3 regions of the Acetobacter senegalensis genome follow, and region 3 is predicted to be linked to each of the others. Evidence: riboswitches for the same ligand, from Rfam matches in the RefSeq annotation. Region 3 holds a riboswitch; each other region holds the start of a gene.
The links. Region 3 has a riboswitch for cobalamin ahead of ASN_RS16415 (TonB-dependent receptor). Riboswitches for the same ligand answer to the same signal wherever they lie in the genome.
Positions count from the first base shown of each region.

Region 1: another riboswitch for cobalamin. It lies ahead of ASN_RS14470 (TonB-dependent receptor); the one in region 3 lies ahead of ASN_RS16415 (TonB-dependent receptor).
Region 2: another riboswitch for cobalamin. It lies ahead of ASN_RS14445 (Rieske 2Fe-2S domain-containing protein); the one in region 3 lies ahead of ASN_RS16415 (TonB-dependent receptor).

Region 1 is NZ_LN606600.1:3,110,012-3,113,295, reverse strand. It holds gene ASN_RS14480 (helix-turn-helix transcriptional regulator) at 1-319, shown strand, start outside; partial or broken gene ASN_RS14475 (hypothetical protein) at 741-928, shown strand; cobalamin riboswitch at 1,302-1,508, shown strand; gene ASN_RS14470 (TonB-dependent receptor) at 1,594-3,284, shown strand, end outside.
Region 2 is NZ_LN606600.1:3,103,803-3,107,086, forward strand. It holds gene ASN_RS14435 (DUF1852 domain-containing protein) at 1-751, opposite strand, end outside; cobalamin riboswitch at 1,132-1,364, shown strand; gene ASN_RS14445 (Rieske 2Fe-2S domain-containing protein) at 1,691-2,785, shown strand; gene ASN_RS14450 (hypothetical protein) at 2,869-3,162, shown strand.
Region 3 is NZ_LN606600.1:3,566,860-3,570,143, reverse strand. It holds gene cobF (precorrin-6A synthase (deacetylating)) at 51-809, shown strand; cobalamin riboswitch at 1,046-1,279, shown strand; gene ASN_RS20010 (hypothetical protein) at 1,409-1,672, opposite strand; gene ASN_RS16415 (TonB-dependent receptor) at 1,757-3,284, shown strand, end outside.

The DNA.
Region 1 (3,284 bases), 460 kb from region 3:
AGCATGTATCCGTGAAGCCGCCGCGTTACTGACCACCCACCTCGCCGAGCCATGGACAATCAAAATGCTCGCAGAACGGGTCGGTCTCTCCGAAAAGCGTTTAAAAGACGGATTTCAAAAATACTATCAGAACGGTCCCTATGGGTTTTTACAAAAAATTCGCATGGATAGGGCTAAATCTTTACTTATGCGCCAAACCACAAGCGTAACAGACGTCGCTTTACAGGTTGGATATTCAAACAGCTCGCACTTTGCAAAACTCTTCAAAAGAGAGTTTGGTATCAGCCCATCCAAGGTGCCTATGTCGGGTTTACCATAGTTATATGTTCCGTCACATCAAAGACCAAAAGGATGCGAGACCATCTTCAGCGACGGCACTTTTGGCGCAGCATGCACTGGCAAGCTCGGCCTTCCTTTGAGATTTTGCATGGTTTCCTCCCATTCGCCCTCCTGCATTGCCTGCCAGTCTACCGTGGTCGATCAGAGTGTGAGACAAACCGTCCCGAAGCAAGCAACCATCTTCTGACTGCCAAAGTAATGTGGTTCAGCCGCAGAACAGTCATGTCTGACCTCATTAAATTCTTGCAGGAAAATATGCTTCGTTTTCGAGGCAACGACAATCCGCCATGGAATGGATGCGAGGGTACTCCATGATCTCCCGCACCTTACTCGGCTGCTCGACGGCAAGCAACGAGGGCACCTGCGACAACCGGACGAATATGCGGCGCGAAGAGCTGGAACTACAGATCAATGTGCGTGGCAATCTCGTCGGCATCATGACGGTTGCGTCGGGCAGCGAACAAACGAAAACCCCGCCCGTTTCCGGACTGGTGTTCATGATGCGTTCGCATCGCAAATTCAGATGGTGCGGGGACAGGATTGGTTCTCAGCTTGCGGCAACCGCAAGTTGAGAGCAAAGCAAGATTAATAGGCTGTTTTAATGAACTTTTTTCGGCACACGCATGACCTCCTACTGAAATAAAGGCCCCTACCCTCATAAAGCATAAAGTTCATGCATCCAGGGCTATGTCAGCTTCTGCCGACATTCTGGGCATAAAATTGCTGGATGCCGTTTCTGCATAGCGGACACAGCTAGCGTGATTTCCCGCGACCAAGTTTAGGTAGGAAGCAGCCTTCCCGCTTTCGAAGCAGGAGTGGCATAATCACTTCCTGACCGGCACAAAACCGTTACAAACCCATTCTTTTTCCTCTCGTGTCAGAACCTGAATTCATAGACTGCTTTTCACAATCGAGAACTGGAAACAGGTTGTTTCTGTTGACAAGAACCCGCTGTTTCCTGTCTAGAGACAACCAGCCATGGTTCTTTCCGTGTGTTTGCCACATGGAAGGCTAAGAGGGAAACCGGTGCAATACCGGTGCTGCCCCCGCAACTGTATGCTGTGAGGCTGTCGGAACAAACGCCACTGTTATCTTCGATTGATGACGGGAAGGCTCCAACCTGCCGATGACCAGCAAGCCAGGAGACCTGCCATAGCGTGAAAGTCACGGACGGAGCTGCCGAACGGGGTGTGTCGGGGGCGAAACGATGCTCGGTCGTTTCCACCGCGGTGACGCCCTGTCGGAGCAATTGTCGTGCGTGCCGTACCCCGCGTCTTTGGCCTATTAGTTATCAGTGTTGGCTGTGTTTCGTCTGTTTGTGCCGCAACAGTCCAAACCAAGAAGGCAAAAGCACAGCCCTTTAAGAAACCGTCCACTCTCTGGAATGGCGCGCCCGAAGAGATAACGTCTTATGGCAAGACCCCGACGCTCAAGACAGCTCCGGCCATCGCTGGCAAGCTGGGTCTGTCCATTCAGCATTCTCCCGCCACCATCAATGTCGTTTCACATGACCTGATGATGCAGCGTGGCTATGCCCAGGCCGAGGACGCTGCAGACAGCGCGCCCGGCGTGACATCTGGCGGTTCGCCCGGAAGCCCTGCGCAGCTCCTGATGCGAGGCTTCAGCGGCAATCAGATCCTCGTGCTGCGGGACGGGATCTATTTCGGTCCCACCACAATGGTGAACCGCCCTCAGAACAGCTTCAATCTGGAAAGCGTGCAGATCCTGAAGGGGCCATCCTCCGTTCTTTATGGGCAGGGTGCGGTTGGCGGTACGGAAGATGTGCGAACCCGTGACCCCGCCTTCGATGCACCGCATGCAAATGCCCTGCTGTCCTACGGCAGCTTTAATACATGGAATGCCGGGATCGGTGGTTCAGTGCCAATCACTAAAACACTGGCTCTGCGCACGGATTTCAGTCGTACATCTTCAGATGGCTATGTGAAAGGGGCTGACCCTCACTCGAACGATTTCACGACAACCCTTCTGTGGAAGCCGACGGACAAATTCACTGCTCGGCTGAGCATGGATTATCTGACCGATCGCCTCTCCACCTATTACGGCACACCGCTGGTCAATCTGTCGCAGACAGGGGGACGTGTGGGCGGTCTGCTCAGTTCCTCACAAGGGCTTGGCATTACCAAAGTCTCGATATGGCGTTATTATAATGTGCGTAATGCACAGGCGAGTTCGGTGAACGCCACGCCAACGCTTCATCTGGAATGGCAGGCCACACCAAACATCCTGATCCATAACAGCAGCTACTTCATCTATTCGAAACGTCTGTGGAACAACGCCGAAAGCCTCAGTTATATCAGTTCTGCCGGCAGCACAGACGCAAGTGGAAACACGATTGCACCGGGCCGCATCGGACGCGACAGATTCTACGTTTTCCAGAACCAGCATCAGGTCGGCGACAGTCTCTACGCCCGGTTCGATTCCACAATTTTTGGCATGAAGAACCGCTTCATTCTCGGCGGCGATGCCTACTATCTTCGCTTTATCCGCAACCGTGGTTTTCCCAACGCGGATTATGCCGACAGCGTTTCTCTCGCCAGTCCTGAACAGACAGGACTGGGAGACTTCGCCGGGGAATATCCCTACAAGAAATCCCCCACGACCATGGTGCAGGCCGGGCTGTTCATGGAAGACGTGCTGACCATTCGCGACGATCTGCGGCTTGTCGGGGAATTTCGGTACGACTGGCTTTCGCTGAACCGGCAGAATTACAATCAGGATGGCAGTTACAGCGCCGCCACCAGCTTCAAGGGACACTACAATCCCGACAATTTCCGTATCGGTCCCGTATTCGATATCACCAAAAATGTGAGCGTGTATGGGGTCTATACAACAGGAGAAGACCCGCCGGGCTCCAATCTGTTCCTCGCCAACCGTGGCCAGTTCACGCGTCTGAGCCATTCAAGGCAGGGTGAGATCGGCATCAA
Region 2 (3,284 bases), 460 kb from region 3:
TGCTGATGGTGCTGATAAGCTCAAGAGCGGAGTAATCAGACAGCAGATCGCCGGAGAAATAGAACGCCAATGGTGCCATGCTATTGGGCGGCATAAAATAGCGAACCTGCATTCCCATTTTTTTAAAATAGTAATCCGTCAGGGAAAATTCGCGCTGCTGATATTCAATACCCAATACAGGATGCTGATTTTCTGTCCGACGATAGATCCGATTGGTTGAGACACTAAGGCATATGACAGGGGATTTCCTGAAATTATTTTTGTATGCCGTGGAATTCACAACGCTCTTAAAAAGATTTCCATGCAAGTTCCCGTAATTATCAAGAACGTTAAATTCTGTCTTATCTTTGTTATATTTCGGTAGCAACACGCTGAAGTCATAGTCCCGCACATACGAGGAAAAACTGTTCCCTGCGAGACCTTCTATGCGCTTGTTGGCTTTTTTATCGACAATCGTCGTGTTCAGAACTTCGATCAGCGGAAAGCTGTCGCTTTTGCCAGAAAAATCGATATCCATGTCGACGGAAATGATTTCAAGCTCGACGGAATAGCGATCCCTATTGGGGTTATCCCAATGGGCCAGATCATTGAAACGATTGTCAATCATCAGCAGGACATTACGCAGGTTTTCCTGACGGCTTTCCCCTCTCGCCAGATTGGCGAAATTGGTCGTGAGGCGCGTCTTATCGGATGGATGATAGTTCTCATCAAAGCGAAGTCGATTGATACTGAATGTAAAGTCCTTAATCATTATGGTTCTTCATCCCTTTTACCACGAAAAACCAGATTTTTATTTATGGGAATTCGAGGGGGTCCCAATTTTTGTTTCCAGTTCTCTCAGGTCGTGGTCATCGTCATGTGCGCTGGTAAGAGCGGTGTCTGCTTTATGCCCGAATGATACAGTGAACAAAAATGATTTGATTTCATAAAAACATAAATATCGTTCATGGGTTGATGGAAGCAAAGTTTTACCCGGAGGAGATAAAGCCAGAGACACTATCAATGTGGCGCTTGTTTTCCGGCGTGTCGGCGAGCTAGACGGACGTTCTACATGCGAAAAACTGATATCTGCCTTCTGCCCCATCCATGATGTTCCAGCTTGCACGCTGGATGCGTTTGGCGGCATGTTACAGAGGCAAACGCTTCAATGGTCCCGCGCAAGCGGGTTAATAGGGAACTCCGTCACGCACTGGTCAGACGACCGTCCAGGCGCAAAGTCGGAGGCTGCTCCCGCAACTGTAGGCGGTATGCCGCTGGTTCGTTCGCTCTGAACGTGGACCACTGTTCCCATAGGGGACGGGAAGGTTGGAACCAGTTGGCCATGATCCGTGAGCCAGGAGACCTGCCATTGCTCAGCCACCAACCATCGGGCGGGATGACCGAAGGGAGGAGAGAATATATGCCTGTCTGCCTCATGCCTCGGTCGTTCCTGATGAATCAGGCGATGGACTCTTTTCAGGCCAGGGTTTTTCCCCCATCATTTCTGGCCGATATACGAATGACGCTTTTGTGCTGCAGACAGCATTGATCCGTTAGACACTTGAGATTCAGTCACCGGACAATGACCCATTCTGTCCGGTATTGGTAACGGGTACACTTGCTCAGAGAAACTGTGAGAGACGGTATGACGCTCTATGTCGGGGTGTTGCTTCGTTTCGCTTTGCGCTGAGCCAGTTGAAATGCCGAGGCAATGGAAAACGAGCTTCACCAAATTTCAGACCATTCAGTGTGCGCGGCACAGATCGATTTAAGACGAGTCAGAACCAATCCGGACTTCTGGTATCCTGTCGCTTGGTCCCGTGAATTGGGACGGGAAAAGGCAATCGATGTCCGGTTTGCAGGACGGCATATCGTCGTCGTGCGTCCCAGAAGCGGTGTGCCTTACGCTCTGGATGGCCTGTGCGCCCATCGGCAGGTTCTGCTCGCAAAAGGAGAGGCCCATGGTGATCTTCTAAGCTGTATCGCTCATGGTTTGAAATATAACCGAGACGGACAATGTGTTTCGCCCAATGTTTCTGCCGAAGCGCAATGTCTGCGTCTCAGGACTTGGGCCTGTCGAGAAAAAGATGGGCTCATTTTTGTTTTTATGGGGGATCAGTCTCTTGCGGACAAAACCCCATTCCCTGACTTTCCAAGGGTGAGAGACAGAAGTTACCGCACGCGGCGCTTCGGCCAGGTGGTGAACTGTCATTACAGTTTCATGCATGAAAACCTGATGGATATGAATCACCAGGTTCTGCACAGCCGACTTGTCGGCAAAATGAAGCCACGGTTTCTGGGAATGGATCACGGAGATGATTTTGTTGAGGCCCGTTACACGTTTGCACGAACGGGCGGCAAGCAGCCTTTGAGTGAGGCGCTGATTTACGGCCAGAGACGCCGTGACGGTCGGGATTTTGCCTATCGGGACGTCATGACCATCAGGACACAATATCCCTATCAGAGCCTGCGTATTGAAACGCAAGGGATTGAGGATCCCGTGATGGAACTGTGGATCTCGTATCTCCCGCAGGACCGTGAGGAGCTGACCAACCGTGTCTTCGGTCTGTTGTCGATCAAACGACTGAAAGTGCCTTTTTTACTGGATATTGCCTGGCCAATAGTGGTCGCATTCACGGAGCGCGTCTTCTCTGAAGATCGCGAGATTGTCGAGTTGGAACAGGCCGCCTGGAAAGACCTCGGCGGAGATCACAATCAGGAAGTCTTCCCGGTTATCAAACAACTTCGCGATTTGCTCAGGCGGTGTGGTCAGATGCCAAAGAGCGCAGAAGAGGCCGACCCATGAGATTGCCTATTATCGCGCGGTCTTCTCATGTTCTTCATCCTTTGCTTGAGAAGATCCTTCTTCTGGCACCGGATCGAACCTGTGTGGTTTCCCTTTTGGGAAGTGATGTGTCTTTGCCAGAAGAAGAACAATTGCAGCAGAATGGTTATGAACTGTTTCAAATGATGGTGGCCGATTTACCAATCACGTATCACGAACGCGGCAACTATCTGGAAGCACATTTCAGGCCGCTTCTGGACGCGGCGATGGAGATGATAATGGCACTTCCCGATATATCAGCAGACGCATCAGGGAAACATTACGCGCAAGCCTATATTGCGGTCCAGAACCTGATCGGGGCGCAAAAAGCCGCGATGAGCATGTATTGTCGCACATAGCACCGGACTATTGATGTCATGATCTCGTTGTCCTGAATTTCCGTTGTTCCGTTAGACGAAGTTTGCCGCCAGCAAGTGGACACAGGCTAGACGTATGATTGTTTAAAGAATTCGAACTAATA
Region 3 (3,284 bases):
GACAGCATCCTTTATGGAACATCTACTGACCCTCCTGAGGAAAATCGTTCATGCTTGATCTGGTTCTTGTTGGTATAGGAACGGGAAATCCTGACCACTTGACCTTGCAGGCGGTACGCGAACTCAATGCGGCCGATCTCATTCTTATTCCCCGCAAAGGTCCGAACAAGGCGGATCTGGCCGATCTGCGACATACAATTTGTGAGCAGGCTCTGACCAATTCGGCCTGCCGTATCGTAGAGTTCGAGATGCCGCGTCGTGATGTTGCTGATCCGAATTATCGTCATGGCGTGCTGCAATGGCATGATGCGATTGCCCGCGTATGGCAGGAAACCATAGAGGTTAATTTACCCCAAGGCGGTACAGTCGCTTTGCTGGTATGGGGAGACCCTTCTCTTTATGACAGTACCCTGCGCATTGCCTCCAGGCTTCAGCCCGCTCCAAGAATACGCAGCATTCCGGGAATCATGTCTCTTAATATGCTGGCTGCAGCCCATACGATCGCCCTTAATGATATAGGCGCACCGTTTACTGTCACAACCGGGCGTCAGTTACGCGATCATGGCTGGCCTGAAGGAAGCAATACGCTCATTGTCATGCTGGATGGAGAGTGTTCTTTCCAGCATATCCCCTCACAAGATGTCATTATCTATTGGGGTGCGTATGTTGGTATGCCAGAACAGATTTTGCTTTCTGGCGCTTTGTCGGAAATTGGACCGGAGATCATTACCACTCGTGCTCAGGCACGTGCGCACCATGGCTGGATCATGGATATCTATCTTCTTCGCCGTAAAATCCCAGAACAATAAAAGCCCTTCATCAGTTACGAAAAACGGTATGGTTGATGTAGTTGGCGTCATTATTGGCATGATGGGGTAGAAACGATCATAGAGCTTGAGTAACCGCCCCTACTGCCTGACCGTATAGGGGGAACTGACAACATCTGTCTGACACGTTCTGGTACAAGCCGACAATCTCAAATACGGGCGGAATATCCTTGTTTCCGTGCGTGTCTGTATTGAAATCATCGTAATTCCACGCTTATAAAGGGCGCATAGTCGATGGTTCCGTGCAAACGGATGAAAAGGGAATGCTGTATGCTTCGGCTGGACATGATGTCCGGAAGTCAGTCAGCAACTGCCCCCGCAACTGTTGGCGGTGAGAGTCTGTTTGTTATGTTTCCTTGCAGAAACAGGTCACTGGTTCGTTTGGACTGGGAAGGCTAAGCAGAACTCCGTGATCCGCGAGTCAGGAGACCTGCCATCGTCGTGATAAGCCCGGATACCGGTCGGGGATGGCCGTTTTCCAGAAAGACAAACGATGGAAACCTTAACTCCGTTCATTCTTTTGCCGCACACACACAGATATTTCCATATCCAGATGCGCCAGAGCACCGCATTGCGCTGATTCACATCAGCGTTTTCTCTTCCCCATTTTTATAATGGCTAATGGCCCGCTCTTCTGCGTCTGCTCTTTCCTGCGCGTTTGGTCTTCTATTCGCTGGCTCTGCTATCGAAAATCTGTGTTGGCCTTCTTCTTGGGTCAAATTGATCAGAAACGTTCCATCATACACGCATGATACGTACTTACGCTTTGGAAGACCGTCAGGCCTCTGCCGTGCCGCAGGACCATCATGACCGTTTGTCTTCATCTCCCATTTTTCTTTGTTCATACAAATTGTACCGTCCGTTACAAGTTATCTTTCTTTCCCACAGTCATTTTCTTTGCTGGTCTTACTCCATTCTTCGGGCACGCATTGGCAGCGGGGTTATCACCGTCGGTAGAGCCAAAGAAAAGAGCTGAACAGGTTGCCCCCGCCACAAAAAAAGACCGTCCTAACCCAACAGGCGCGCCCCACCGTCCGTCTACTGCACAGGATGTCAGGAAGGTCACCTCCACAGACGGCGCCTCTGAAACAATTCAGGTAACGGCCTCCCGGCATGATCTGTTGGGGCGGGCTGGCACGGCGAGTGAAGGCTCCCTGACTGCACGCGAAATCCAACTTCGGCCTGTGTATCGTGTCGGTCAAATTCTGGAAGCCGTTCCCGGACTGGTGGTGACCTCCCATTCCGGTGAAGGAAAGGCGAACCAGTTCCTGTTACGGGGCTTTAATCTGGATCATGGTACAGACCTCGCAACATTTGTTGATGACATGCCAGTTAACGGTGTCAGCAATGCTCATGGTCAAGGTTATACAGATCTCAATTTTCTTATCCCAGAGGTGCTGGCAGGCGTCGATTATACAAAAGGGCCATTTCACGCCGATATTGGAGATTTTGGGGTTGCTGGCTCCGATCATATGAAACTGGCGGATGACATTCCCCGGCAGATCAGTCTGAGCGCGGGAACTCTGGGTGATTATCGTGCCTATATCGGTGGTACAACCCATTTTTCCAATACCGGCCGGTGGGTCAATGCCTTCACCCTTTCCCATTCTGATGGTCCATGGAGGTATCCAGATAATGCCCGCAGCATGCGTGCTCTTTCACGGTATACCTACGGAAGCACCAAGAATGGTTTTGATCTTACCGCCATGTTCTACCGCGGCCAATGGCGAGCAACCAATGATCAGCCACTTGATGCATATCGGGAAGGATTGATTGGGCGCTATGGCTCTTTAGACCCCACGGATGGAGGTTTTTCCGAGCGTTATAGCCTTTCTGCTCATTATCATCTTGCACGGGATAACTGGAAATGGGTGACCAGCGCTTTTGCTGTGCATGATCGGCTGACATTGTGGAACAATTTTACCCATTATCTGGATGATCCAGTCAATGGAGATCAGCAACAGCAAGATGAAACACGTACAACTGTTGGGGGGAGCAGCGTCTATTCCCGTCAGGATCACGTCGGCCTGATCCAAACAGAAACACGGGTAGGTGTGCAGGGGCGATATGATTTTCTGTATGTGGATCGTCGTCACACACACCAGCGCATTACGTTGCCAAACTGCCCATCTAGTCTTGAGGCCACAGTTCCCTATCTGTGTAACGCGGACACCATTAATCTCGGTGCGGTGGGACTGTTTGTGCAAAACACCACGCACTGGCTGCCGTGGCTGCGAACAGTGGTGGGTCTTCGGGAAGACTATCAGGGAGGCACGGATAACAACCTTGTCGATAATAGTCTGACCCGAAAACACCAGTGGCTGTTTCAGCCCAAAGGTAGCCTTGTCTTTGGGCCTTGGAAAAAAACAGAATTCTACCTGAGCGGAGGACGTGGGTTTCACTCCAACGATTTCCGGTCTGTTTCAGGCTCTTATGCGTCGGACGAATTTACAAAAG